DNA from 2 places in the Fictibacillus sp. 5RED26 genome. Region 2 is predicted to be linked to the other one. Evidence: a T-box and tRNA genes for the amino acid it is inferred to sense, from the RefSeq annotation. Region 2 holds a T-box; the other holds one or more tRNA genes.
The links. A T-box is a leader RNA that pairs with one kind of tRNA and senses whether it is charged. The one in region 2 lies ahead of thrS (threonine--tRNA ligase), so its partner is inferred to be a tRNA-Thr.
Positions count from the first base shown of each region.

Region 1: it encodes a tRNA-Thr, which carries the amino acid that the T-box ahead of thrS (threonine--tRNA ligase) is inferred to sense. The anticodon was not compared.

Region 1 is NZ_JACZDU010000001.1:35-6,968, forward strand. Features, by position in the region: rRNA gene rrf (5S ribosomal RNA) at 26-141, shown strand; tRNA gene IHV10_RS00010 (tRNA-Asn) at 152-226, shown strand; tRNA gene IHV10_RS00015 (tRNA-Ser) at 231-322, shown strand; tRNA gene IHV10_RS00020 (tRNA-Glu) at 350-424, shown strand; tRNA gene IHV10_RS00025 (tRNA-Val) at 449-524, shown strand; tRNA gene IHV10_RS00030 (tRNA-Met) at 553-629, shown strand; tRNA gene IHV10_RS00035 (tRNA-Asp) at 720-795, shown strand; tRNA gene IHV10_RS00040 (tRNA-Phe) at 840-915, shown strand; tRNA gene IHV10_RS00045 (tRNA-Thr) at 925-1,000, shown strand; tRNA gene IHV10_RS00050 (tRNA-Tyr) at 1,083-1,167, shown strand; tRNA gene IHV10_RS00055 (tRNA-Trp) at 1,185-1,258, shown strand; tRNA gene IHV10_RS00060 (tRNA-His) at 1,273-1,348, shown strand; tRNA gene IHV10_RS00065 (tRNA-Gln) at 1,358-1,432, shown strand; tRNA gene IHV10_RS00070 (tRNA-Gly) at 1,492-1,566, shown strand; tRNA gene IHV10_RS00075 (tRNA-Cys) at 1,579-1,653, shown strand; tRNA gene IHV10_RS00080 (tRNA-Leu) at 1,680-1,764, shown strand; gene IHV10_RS00085 (ATP-dependent helicase) at 1,889-4,075, shown strand; gene IHV10_RS00090 (YhgE/Pip family protein) at 4,266-6,722, shown strand.
Region 2 is NZ_JACZDU010000004.1:133,557-140,490, forward strand. Features, by position in the region: gene thrS (threonine--tRNA ligase) at 1-1,609, opposite strand, end outside; T-box leader at 1,674-1,903, opposite strand; gene ytxC (sporulation protein YtxC) at 1,968-2,837, opposite strand; gene IHV10_RS15550 (amino acid ABC transporter permease) at 2,942-3,595, opposite strand; gene IHV10_RS15555 (basic amino acid ABC transporter substrate-binding protein) at 3,614-4,405, opposite strand; gene mqnC (cyclic dehypoxanthinyl futalosine synthase) at 4,663-5,769, opposite strand; gene dnaI (primosomal protein DnaI) at 5,894-6,838, opposite strand; gene IHV10_RS15570 (replication initiation and membrane attachment family protein) at 6,850-6,934, opposite strand, start outside.

The DNA.
Region 1 (6,934 bases), on a different contig from region 2:
GAGAACATCTCTCAATATAATTTGGTTCAGTGATGATGGCAAAGAGGTCACACCCGTTCCCATACCGAACACGGAAGTTAAGCTCTTTAGCGCCGATGGTAGTTGGGGGTTTCCCCCTGTTAGAGTAGGACGTCGCTGAGCCAATACATATTCCACAGTAGCTCAGTGGTAGAGCTATCGGCTGTTAACCGATCGGTCGTAGGTTCGAGTCCTACCTGTGGAGCCATATTGGAGAGCTGTCCGAGAGGTCGAAGGAGCACGATTGGAAATCGTGTATACGGTCAACCCCGTATCAAGGGTTCGAATCCCTTGCTCTCCGCCAGATACATACTCTCTAGCTCAAAAATCTGGCCCGTTGGTCAAGCGGTTAAGACACCGCCCTTTCACGGCGGTAACACGGGTTCGAATCCCGTACGGGTCACCACTTATACATAACGATTTTAAATATGGAGGATTAGCTCAGCTGGGAGAGCACCTGCCTTACAAGCAGGGGGTCGGCGGTTCGAACCCGTCATCCTCCACCATAAACTTTTATATCATATTTAATATCATCGCGGGGTGGAGCAGTCTGGTAGCTCGTCGGGCTCATAACCCGAAGGTCGCAGGTTCAAATCCTGTCCCCGCAACCAATTTTATTTCATGATCAAAGTCGAGATTACTTCTTGACCATGAAATATCAGTAGCGCCCATAAGGTGCAACCAATTTTATTTCATGTAATGGACTCGTGGTGTAGTGGTTAACATGCCTGCCTGTCACGCAGGAGATCGCCGGTTCGACCCCGGTCGGGTCCGCCATTTTTATTTAAACGGTGGCTTTACAACACCAAGAATTTTTTCTTGGCTCGATAGCTCAGTCGGTAGAGCAGAGGACTGAAAATCCTCGTGTCGGCGGTTCGATTCCGTCTCGAGCCACCATTTTTTTTTGCCGGTTTAGCTCAATTGGTAGAGCAACTGACTTGTAATCAGTAGGTTGGGGGTTCAAGTCCTCTAGCCGGCACCAGTTTTTTCTTCCTGAATTGGAACAAAAAACTTATTGAAAAACAGGGTGATTATGTTTTATAATAAAACCTGTCTTCATTCGTGGAGGGGTAGCGAAGTGGCTAAACGCGGCGGACTGTAAATCCGCTCCCTCCGGGTTCGGCGGTTCGAATCCGTCCCCCTCCACCATCTTTTATTCCTTATATAGGGGCATAGTTTAAAGGTAGAACGAAGGTCTCCAAAACCTTTGGTGTGGGTTCGATTCCTACTGCCCCTGCCAATTTTAATACTGTGGCGGTCGTGGCGAAGTGGTTAACGCATCGGATTGTGGTTCCGACATTCGGGGGTTCGATTCCCCTCGTCCGCCCCATTTAAATTTTGGGCTATAGCCAAGCGGTAAGGCATCGCACTTTGACTGCGACATGCGTTGGTTCGAATCCAGCTAGCCCAGCCATTTTTATTTTTATAACATAAGATGATTTTAACAACATATTATAAGTTAATTAAATGTTTGCGGAAGTAGTTCAGTGGTAGAATACAACCTTGCCAAGGTTGGGGTCGCGGGTTCGAATCCCGTCTTCCGCTCCATTTTTGTTTTCTGGCGGCATAGCCAAGTGGTAAGGCACGGGTCTGCAAAACCCTTATCCCCCGGTTCGAATCCGGGTGCCGCCTCCATAATTCCAATTCAAAAAGATTCAAATGCCGGTGTGGCGGAATTGGCAGACGCGCACGACTCAAAATCGTGTTCCTTCTGGAGTGTCGGTTCGACCCCGACCACCGGTACCATTTTACTTAACTTAACATTTAAACTTAAGACTTCTCACCTTTGTGGGGAGTTTTTTTATTTGCTTTTAAACTTTATACTTCAATTAACGATGAATATATTCAAGTTACGAAAGGGTACTGATCAATGAGAGATTTCTTCAATAAAATGAAAAATGATCAAGGCATTATTTTAAATGATGTTCAAAAGAATGCTGTTATGAAGACAGAAGGACCCCTTCTATTACTTGCTTCACCTGGTTCTGGAAAAACAACCACAGTCATTATGAGAATCGGTTATTTAATTATGGAAAAAGGAATTCATCCTTCTCGTATAAAGGCTGTTACGTTCAGTAAGGCGTCAGCCAATGATATGAAAGAGCGTTTCGCAAAATTTTATCCTGATCTTCCTTCTGTGGACTTTTCGACCATTCATAGCTTTGCTTTTGAGGTAGTCAGGAATCATTATAGAAAGTTGGGTATCCCTTTTACAATTATAGAGGGTGATCACGATTCAGATGAAAAAGCAGGATCGGGAGGAAACTTTCAATACAACAAAAAACTTATGCTGAGGCATTTATTTAAGTCTGTTGTAGGGGAGAACATAACCGAGGATCAAATGGATGACCTGACTACCTATATCAGTTACATTAAAAATAAGGTGATACCTATCGAACGGTGGTCAGAGGTTTCTTGTGATGTATCGCAGGCTGAAGAGATATTTAAACAATATGAAGAACTCAAGCGTTCTGATCCGCATCATGTATTGTTAGACTTTGATGATATGCTCACGATGAGTAACGACATATTAGAAAAGGATAAGAAGTTGCTAAGTCACTATCAAAACCGATATGACTATTTCTTAACGGATGAAAGTCAGGATACGTCGCTTGTGCAGCATTCCATTATAGAAAAAATGGTTTCTACTCATAGAAATTTATGTGTTGTGGCCGATGATGACCAATCCATCTATAGCTGGAGAGGTGCTGAGCCTTCCTATTTACTTAAATTTAAGGAAAAGTACAGTGATGCTTCTATTTTGTTTATGGAGCAGAACTATCGCTCATCTGAGGATATCGTTAACGTTGCTAATTCGTTCATTAAAAGAAATAAAAATAGATATGAAAAAAATATGTTCACTCAAAATCCTTCGCAGCAACCGATTGAAGTGAAACATCTCGTGAATTTTAAGGAACAATCAAAATACTTGGTCCAGGAACTTAATGACGATGTTCATCTAAAAGAAATCGCCATCTTATATCGAAATAATTCGTCATCCATTGGTTTGATGAATGATTTTGATCGTGCAGGAATTCCTTTTTATATGAAAGATGCCGATAATCGTTTCTTTTCACATTGGGTGGTTCAAGATATATTGAATTTTATGCGTATGGCCTTTACCGATAAGCGGCCAGACATTTTAGAAAAAATTCATTTGAAGTTTAATGGTTATATAACCAAGCAACAGATGCTAGCTTTAAAGCAATTGAACAATAACGATTCTGTATTTGATAATCTGCTAAATCATGTGAAATTGCAGGAGTATCAAGTTAAACTTCTGAAGACAAGTAAAGAAACGTTTAAAGAAATGAAAGATATGAAGCCTCTTGGAGCTATACGGGTGATCAGAGATGGTTTAGGTTACGATAAGGCAATTGAAAAGATCAGTAAGAGCCTTGGCTTTCGAATGGATTATTTAGTGGGCATCTTAAACACACTAGAAGAAATTGCAACAGATCTTGAGAGCCTTCAGGATTTTGCTGAACGCTTAAAACACCTCGAAGTTGTTTTGAAGACAGCAAAAAAGAAGAAGGGACATGAAGCCATAACACTTTCTACTTTTCATAGTGCTAAAGGGCTCGAATTTGAGAAAGTGTATATGATTGATGTAGTGGATGGAATCATACCATCTAAAGAAGATCGCACGGACCATCTATTGTTAGAAGAAGCAGCTCGGTTATTTTACGTAGGGATGACTCGTGCCAAGAAACAATTAACCTTAGTTACGTATCCATATCGAGATGGGAAAAAAGTTGAAGAGTCTGTGTTTGTTACGGATGTAAAAAACATATTAGATCCGACAAGATTGATGAAATCTGAACCCATAAAAAAGCAAGTGAAAAAGATAAATGGAGTTCCTTACAATCCGAATAGTATTAAAAAGAAGGAAGAATTACAAGTTGGTCTCACCATTACTCACCGTGTATTTGGACCTGGAGAAATAACTGAGCTCAGTGAAGAATTCGTGACGTTAACCTTTCAATCCAAAGAAAAGAAATTATCAATCAGCGCCTGTTTAGATATGGGACTATTAGAGCCGTTGATTCACACTTAATATACATTTTTTTATCTAATCTTACATTATAACAGGACTTACTACCTTATTATTATTTAATATTTTACAATTTTCTGATAAATAAGAAGGATTTATTCTTGTCTCTTTCGAATAATACATTCTAGTAGAAGTGAATACCTGTTCATTTTTACAGAATGTATTTATTTTTGGGGAGAACGGGGGTAAAGGGATGAACGCTTTTCGTTTGTTTATGGCAGAAATGGCGAAGTTGGCAGGTAAAAAGGGTCTGCTGATCTCAGTCATTGCCGCGTTGCTTGTACCGGTCGTCTATGGTGGTATACTTCTATCACCAAAATGGGGACCGTATGACAACTTGTCGAACTTGCCTGTTGCGGTAGTCAACAAGGACAAGGGTGCATTATCGGACGATGAACCGATCAATGTAGGGAAGGATCTAGTAGCAGACTTAAAGAAAGGAAAAGATCTCGGGTGGGAATTTGTAAGTGCTGAGGAGGCTAAAGAAGGCCTTGATAGTCTGGAATATTATATGGTTATCGAGATTCCTGAGGATTTCTCACAAAGAGTAACAACCGTTTTAAGCGATAATCCAGAAAAGCTTCAACTTACGTATATCCAAAACGAAGGGTTAAACTTCATGGCAGCACAAGTGACAAGAAGTGCTACTGAAAAGCTAAGAGAAAAACTAGGGGATAAAATTACAGAGAAGTATGCGAACAATATGTTTGCCAGTCTCGGTGATGTATCTGAAGGATTTCAATCAGCTGCAGATGGATCTGCAAAATTAAATACAGGGATGACAGATCTTCGTGATGGAACAAACACACTTTTGCAATCGCTTACAAATAAAGCTGCTGACATTTCAAAGCTAGCAAGTGGAGCAAAAGAACTTCAAAATGGTGTCGGACAAATGGCAAGTTCTCTTTCAGCGAAACAGCCGGATATTAGTAAACTAGCTAACGGTTCATCGCAACTAAGTGCTGGTACGAAAGAACTGCTTTCGTCCCTTCAATCTAAGTCGGGTGATATTTCGAAGCTCGCGGCAGGTTCAGCTGCAGCAAATGAAGGAACAGGACTTTTATTACAAAATTTAAAAGATAAACAATCAGGAGTTGAAGACTTAGCGGCAGGTGCGCGACAACTTGGAGACAGCATACCGCAACTAAAAGCAGGAACCACTGGAATCTTAACAGGGCTAAAAGGTGTTCAAACAGCGATAAAGAATGAAATCGCTCCCGGAACACAACAGATCTCACAAGGTGTGGCTCAAGTGGCAGATGAATCTGCAAAGCTAGGTGCGGGGCTGCAAGGATTATCAAGTGATCTAAAGGCATACTTAGAGCAACACCCTGAACTTGCAAATGATTCAGCTTTCATGACGATCTATGGTAAGAGCCAGGCTATTACGGCAGCTGCCACTGATCCTGCAAAAGCACAAAAACTCCAGGTGCTAAGTCAAGGAGCTGCAAAAATAGCAGGAGCCTTCACGACAAATGCTGAACCTAATCCAATGTCTGTGGCTGATGGGGTAAATCAGCTAGTGGCCGGCCAAACGTCAGTGGATAACGGGGTTGTGACATTAAGTCAAAAGGTGCCTCTGCTTCAACAAGGGACAGCGTCTATCGAGAGTGGCTGGAACACGATGGTAGGTAAGGTAGGAGAGCTGCACGCAGGAACTTCGCAGATTGCAGCAGGAAACCAATCGGTCAACACAGGTTGGACATCTCTTACGAATGGAGCATCACAGCTTAATGATGGTGCAACTCAAGTATCCGCTGGTAACTCTTCTGTTGAAAAAGGTTGGCGTGATCTGACATCCGGTGCAACAAAGATTAACGCTGGTATGTCACAAGTTAGTGATGGAAATGCAACAGTTGAAAAAGGCTGGGGCGACTTAACGGAAGGTGTTACAAAATTAAATGATGGTGCAGGGAAATTAAATGATGGAAGTAACGAGCTATCATCTGGCCTTAAGGATGGTGCCGAAAAAACAGGAGCGATTAAAGCGGCAAATGATAAGAACTTGAGCATGTTTTCTTCTCCTGTTGAATTGAAGAGTGAAACGGTTAATAAATATCCACTCTATCGTGATTCAACAGCTCCTTATGTTCTTTCATTAGCGTTGTTTGTGGGCATCTTAATCATGTCTATGTTCATCAACTTTAAGAAGCCTGAAGGAATTTCAGCATTCTCTTGGTTTGGTGCTAAATTAATGAACCTAGGTGCAATTGCTGTTGTACAGGCATTACTTCTTTCGACAGTCGTTTTACTTGTCTTAAATGTGAAGACTGGAAACCCACTGGGCTTTATAACTTTTGCGGTTTTTGTAAGTTTAGTATTCACAGGAATTGTCTTATTGTTTGCGTCGTTAGGAAACATCGGACGTTTTATTGCGTTCGCTTTAGTGATCTTACAGCTTTCAACGACGGGTGCTAACTTGCCGATCGATATGCTGCCAGAGAACCTGCGTGCATTAAGTGAATTCTTGCCGTTCACGTATTCAATAGCAGGGTTTAAAGCATTGATCTCATTAGATAGCACAAGTTCTGCTTTTTCAAATGTGGGTGTGTTGTTCATCTATCTATTAAGTTTTAGTTTATTGTCGATCGCAGTCTATATGTTTTCAAAAACAAAAAACCAACCGAAAAATCTAGATTTAGCTGGCTGATAATCATTTCATAGTGTAATAAAAAGTTCCTGGCACGCTTTGCCGGGAACTTTTTTTTGAATCTTCTTCTTGTACACTGAATATGTAGGTGTAAAGGAGGTTATTTCTCTGATGTATAGAGACCGGCGTGCCACAGTCTGCCTGATTTTAATTACCGTCTCCTTCGTTTCAATCCTCTTTATTACGGCTGATATTTTTCACTACATGCATAT
Region 2 (6,934 bases):
ACCAAGTTGGGAACGCTCCGGCAAAGTGCTCAACCAAGATCCCTAGGAAACGATCGATCGAACCATAGATCGCACGGTGGATAACGACCGGACGAACCTTTTGATTGTTTTCATCTACATACGTTAGATCGAACTTTTCTGGCATTTGGAAGTCTAACTGAATTGTTGCACACTGATGACTTCTCTTCAGAGCATCTTTAATATGGAAGTCAATTTTAGGACCGTAGAACGCTCCATCTCCCTCGTTCAGGTGATAGTTCATTCCAAGATCTTCTAGAACGTTTTTCAATGCGCCTTCAGCTTGTTCCCATAAACGGTCATCACCCATAGAATCCTCTGGACGAGTTGAAAGTTCTACGGAATATTCAAATCCAAACGTGCTGTAGATTTTATCAACTAACTTAAATACGTTCTTGATCTCACTTTCGATCTGCTGTGGTGTTACAAAGATATGCGCATCATCTTGGCAGAACGTACGAACACGGATCATACCGTTTAGTGCACCACTATATTCGTGACGGTGTACTTGACCGAACTCAGCCATACGTACTGGAAGATCTCTGTATGAATGTAGTTTGTTCTTAAAGATCAGCATGTGACCTGGACAGTTCATCGGCTTCATCGCAAACTTTGTATCGTCCACTTCAGAGAAGTACATGTTTTCATGATAATGATCCCAGTGGCCCGATTGTTCCCATAGACGCTGATTCATCATAAATGGAGTACGCACTTCATCGTAATCCACTTGGCGTTGAAGTTCGCGAGAGAAATTCTCAAGCTCAGTACGAATTGTTTGACCGTTAGGAAGATAGAACGGCATTCCCGGTGCTTCTTCTGAGAACATGAATAACTCTAGTTCTTTTCCTAGTTTACGGTGATCACGTTTTTGAGCTTCCTCAATAAAGTGAAGATACTCATCAAGATCTTTTTGACTTAAGAACGCTGAACCATAAATACGTTGAAGCATTTGGTTATCGCTGTCTCCACGCCAGTATGCACCAGAGATGCTCATTAATTTATAAGCTTTGATTTTTCCTGTTGAAGGAACGTGCGGCCCTCGGCAAAGGTCAAAGAATTCACCTTGCTCATAAATCGTAATCTTTTCACCCTCTGGAAGGTCACGAATCAGTTCCAGCTTTAAGTGATCATTCAATTTTTCGTAAATCTCGAGAGCTTCTTCACGACTAACTTCTTTACGTACGATCGGAAGGTTTTCATTTACGATCTTCTTCATTTCTTTTTCGATCGCAGGCAGATCTTCTGGTGTTAAGTTATGAGACATATCTACATCATAGTAGAAGCCGTTATCGATAACTGGTCCAATCCCTAATTTCACGTCTGGGTAAAGGCGCTTAAGTGCTTGAGCTAGTAGATGGGCATTCGAGTGTCTTGTCATTTCAAGACCTTCTTTAGAATCCTGCATTACGATCTCGATCGATGCATCTTCTTCGATAGGACGTGAAAAATCAAATAATTGTCCGTTTACTTTCCCTGCAACTGCTTTTTTCTTCAAACTAGGGCTGATACTCTCTGCTACTTGTTCAGAAGTAACGCCTTTAGGAAATTCCTTGACTGATCCGTCAGGGAACTTAATTGAAATTGACGACATGTAAAACATCTCCTTTTTAGTTTGGGTTCTTCTCTGATTGAAAACAAAAAACACCCGTCCCTATAGAAGGGACGAGTGATTATCTCGTGGTTCCACCCTTGTTCCGACAACTTTTAACAAGCCAATCGGCACTCGGACAGTATAACGGACTGCGGCCGTCAGCGATTACTATAAATTTTCACCGCTGAAGTTCCAAGGTGGTAAAGCACTTTTCCGTGTTAGGAAGCTTTCAGCCTAGACTTCCCTCTCTATGAACCGTAAAAATATGCTTCGTGTCCTTATCAATACAGATTGAATGATAAAATTATACACCTATTATATGCAGTCGTTTTTCAAAAAGCAAGAGGACTCTGTAAGTTTATGACTTTTTTTTAAGATAAGACCGATGTTCTCTGTAGGACATCCTCTCAATTGGTGTAATCGTAACCTTTTCCTGAAAGATGTTCTTCACAGTATGAAGCAATGGATGATCGGTATCATAAGCATAAATCCTAGCGGAATTTGGAGAGATTCCAACTAACGGACCTAAAAGTCTTTCATCTAGATTCGTTACATTTGTTAGCCGAAGTGCCTTTTCATGGAACATCATCAATTCAGTATGAGTTAACTGGTTTTGATGTTCATCAAAAAGAAGAATCTGCTCTTGTTCAAAAATTATTACGATATCTGCTGAAGTAAATGTTCTTTGTTTCGTTAAGCACGTTCTTAATTGCTCTACGAACATTTGGTACTCTAGTTCTAGCTTGTACTCATCGATAGCACATTCAACAATCTTCAACAAAGTTGCTAAATACTCTTTCAGCCTGAATTTAATAAATGATTCAAACTCTAAAAAATCTGTCTTTGCCTCGAGAATCGATTTCCATTGACTTCGGATCAGTTCATTTAAGTCTGGCAGATGTTTGACATCAGGTATACCTTCAATCTCTCCGAGTATGATGCTTTTTGTGATAGATAAGATCTCTTTTTGTTCTGCTGAATCGGTGTAACAAAATGCTTGTTCGATCATTTCCTTCAAACAAATATCCTCTACTTTATTTCGAGTAAATTCCGTTAACACATCCAATATGAACGTTTTCCTCTGATGTATGTGCAGTTCAAGAATTTTTGAAGAAGCTTCAGATAATTTGGCAAAGGAAGGGTTTATTCTATGCTCAGCTGCCATTCTGATCATTTTCTTCAAAACAGCTATACCATCTGATGGGTGTGAAAAAGCAATCGCGACCAAATAAGTCCCCCCCATATAAAATCCTCAATAATACACTATATGGGACGAGGTCCTAAAACATGTTACTTACAAAAGAAAAAACAACCCTTTGGGTAGGGTTGTTCTTAATAAACAAATTTACGCTCGATTCTTGATAAGATAAACGCCATGCCAAGCGTTAAGATTAAGTACATTAAAGCGGCAGTCATGTATGGTTCCCACGGTCGGTAGTATTGGCCCATCATCGCTCTCGCGTAATACATCAATTCTGGGGTAGCAATAATGGAAACTAAAGATGAATCCTTTATTAGTACAATAAATTCGTTTCCTAGAGGCGGTATCATCCTTCTAGACGCTTGTGGTAGAATGACATGTTTCATAGCTTGTACATGATTCATGCCTAGAGAGCGAGCTGCTTCCATCTGCCCTTTATCGATAGATTGAATACCCGCTCTGAAGATCTCCGCAATATATGCAGCAGCGTTAAGCGAAAGAGCTAGTACGCTTGAAATGAACACGTTTGGCGGCTTCATAAAGAGCGGCATAAGTGCTGAATGAATCAACAGAATCTGAACGAGTAATGGAGTACCTCGGAAAAAACTGATATACCACATGCACGGAAGATGAATAAAAGGATTCTTCACCATTTTGCCGAGCCCAATAAATAGCCCTAATAGCGTACCAAATAGAATCGCTAAAAATGATAACTGTACCGTCACCCATGTCCCTTTTAAAAACAAAGGCATGTAATCACTGATAATCTGTAAAGAATATTCCATGTAGACCTCCTGAGAATGTTATTGTTTCAGCACATCTACATTTGGTTCTTCACCAAACCATTTTTTATAGATTTCAGCATATTTCCCATCATCGATGACTTTTTTCATCGCTTTGTTGATCTCTTCTTGATGTTCACCATCTTTAGGGAAGATGATTCCGTAAAATTCGCTATCGAAATTTTCTTTATCGCTGATTGTTACTAGTTTTTTATCTGGATTGTTCTTTTCATATTCTTGCACTACGGCGTTATCTGCTACAACAGCTTCTACTTCACCGTTTAAAAGTGCTTGTATCGCTAATACATTGTTTTCATATTTCTTTATGTTTTCACTCTTACCAAACATTTTTTCTAGTGCCTCTTGACCGGTCGTTCCGTTTTGCACACTAACCTTCATGCCCTCTAAGTCCTTTGCACTTTTAATCGACGTTCCTTCTTTCGCTAAAATCATGTTAATCGATTCAAAATATGGTGAGGAAAAATCATAACTTTTCTTACGTTCGTCATTAATCGTAATTGCCGAAATACCCGCATCAACTTCTTCATTCTGAAGAGCGATAAATAAAGGATCCCATCCTTTATTTGTTAATTCATAATCAAGCCCTGCTTCTTTCATCACGGCATCAAGCAAATCTACATCGAATCCTACAATTTTTTCACCATCTAAGGATTCAAAGGGGGCATATGCTGCATCAGTACCAACCGCCAGCTTTTCACTAGAACCAGCCCCCGATCCAGAATCAGCACTTCCGCAAGCTACAAGAAACGCAGCAGATAAACCTATTAGTCCCATTTTAAATTTTCGTTTCATTCCCATTTTTATATTTCCCCCTTTATTCTAAATATTCTTATATTATACACAAAATTTTAAATATAAGGAAAATTACGATAATTATTTTTAATACGAAAGTCACTCATTACCATTGGGATATAAAACAAAAGCCCAGTCTTGTAGTCATTTGTGTCATCTAAATTCTGCTTGTGCCTCTATGACAATCATAAAAGCTAAATCATCCATCCAAACGAACGAAAAAAGCACTCGACATAAATATGCCAAGTGCTTCACTGTTAATTTTGCATAACAAAATCTTTTTCAGCTTTTTCTTCATCTTCAAACACACGAAGTGTTTCATATTTTGTATTTCGTTGAGCAGGAATCTTACCTGCTTCACGAATCAATCGAAGTGTTAAATTCGTGTTTACTTTGTGAGTCGTTCCAGCTGCTGAAACAACGTTCTCTTCCATCATCGTGCTGCCAAAGTCATTGCAGCCATAGTGGAGAGATTTTTTACCAACTTCTGGCCCCATCGTAACCCATGAAGATTGGAAGTTAGGAATGTTATCTAGGAAGATTCGAGAGATCGCAACATTTTTGAGATATTCTCTCGGCGTTGTCTTTTCAGCCTTCATGTTCGTGTTATCTGGCTGGAACGTCCAAGAGATGAAAGCCAAAAAACAATCCGTCTCGTCTTGTGCATCACGAACACGCTGTAAATGAAGGGCACGTTCTTCGAATGTTTCTCCAAATCCAATGACCATCGTAGCAGTAGAATGCAATCCAACTTTTTTAGCTGTTTTCATACAGTCAATCCACTCTGTCCACGAGCCTTTAAGTTTGCTAATCTTCTTACGAGTGCGGTCATCTAAAATTTCTGCTCCCCCACCTGGAAGAGAATCAAGTCCAGCTTCTTTCAGTTCTCTGAGCACTTCCTCTAGAGACAGACCAGATACTTCAACCATCTTCCATACTTCTGCTGGAGAAAATGAATGCATCGTGATATCAAAGCGCTTTTTGATCTCTCTTAATAAGTCCGTATAGTAGCTGAATGGCAAGTTAGGATTTGTTCCACCTTGCATTAGAATTTCTGTACCGCCTACATCAACTGTCTCTTGAATCTTTTGGAAGATCACATCATCATCCAACACATAACCTTCACTGCTTCCTGGCGCTCTATAGAACGCGCAGAATCTGCAATATGTATCACAAAAATTTGTATAGTTTACGTTACGGCCAATTACGAATGAGGTGATCGGTTCAGGATGCCACCTTTTCATAATAATATCCGCAACTTCTCCCATGCGTTCTACTTCATCACTCTCATAAAGTTTAACGGCATCTTCTACCGATAAACGTTCGCCATCTAAAGCTTTTTGTAAAATAGATTCTATACTCATCGGTAACCTCCGAATACAATGTCTTAAGATCTTGTCTGTTCTTATCCTATCATATTTTAGTATAAGAGACAGCTTTGGGTTTTCAAGAAAAAAGCTTCTGCCCTTTAAAAGAGCAGAAACTATATTAATAATCTTCTCTGAAATTTTTATTTCCGCCCATAAAAATCGGAGTACTTAAGTGTTTGATACGCTCCATAATCCTGAGAGCCTTCAGTTCATCGAGTCCTCCTTTTTGGGAATACGATAAGTGCTGCTGCAACATATCATAATCACAGTTAGACGTATAGAGAGTAGGTAGTTTTTCCATCATTCGATATTGAAGGATAACCCCAATAATCTCATCCCTGACCCAATTCGTCATATTTTCAGCCCCAAGATCATCAAGCATAAGTACTGGAACGGTCTTTAATAGTTCCATCTTAGAGTCAAATGTTCCGTCAGAGAGTGAAGATTTCATTTCACGAAGAAATTCTGGTGTATGAATGATCAAAGAGTGAACGCCTTTTTCTGCTAAACCATTCGCGATGGCACCGAGAAGATACGTTTTACCAACGCCAAACTTCCCATAAAAGTAGATCCCTTTTGCTTGCTGACCCGAGCCTGCCATCTGGACAAATTCATAAGCCTTCGAGATCGCATTACGTCTTGTATCATCAATACTATGCTTGTACAAACGATCAAATCTCGCTTCTAGTATCTCTTTCGGTATAAAGTAACTCTTTATCAATGAAGTCATAGATTTCTTTTGCTCATCAATAATCTTTAATTCACAAGGTTTGTATCTAAGTTCTACAGTATGTCTAACTTTTGTTAGTTCAGAACGATACCCTTGCATGAGATTCGGACAGTTATCTAAACCTGGACAATTGCGGCAAGCATTCTGTTCGTTCTTAAAGGTGTAAAAACTGGACAATAATTTTTCCGCATGGACATCTGATATGTCAGGATTCTCTCTTAGAAAACGCATGACTCCTGGGTCTGTAAGCACTTCTTGTTTCATTCGCTCAAATCTTTCTTGAAACTTATCAAAACCCGGCATATTCTTAACAGATTCCTTAATAGATTCCATATTATCCCCCCTTATTTCGAACTATTTAACAAGCTTTCAAGCCACTTACGATTCTCGTCCTCTGTAGCATCAGTGTTTGAATGATCGGTTTGACTA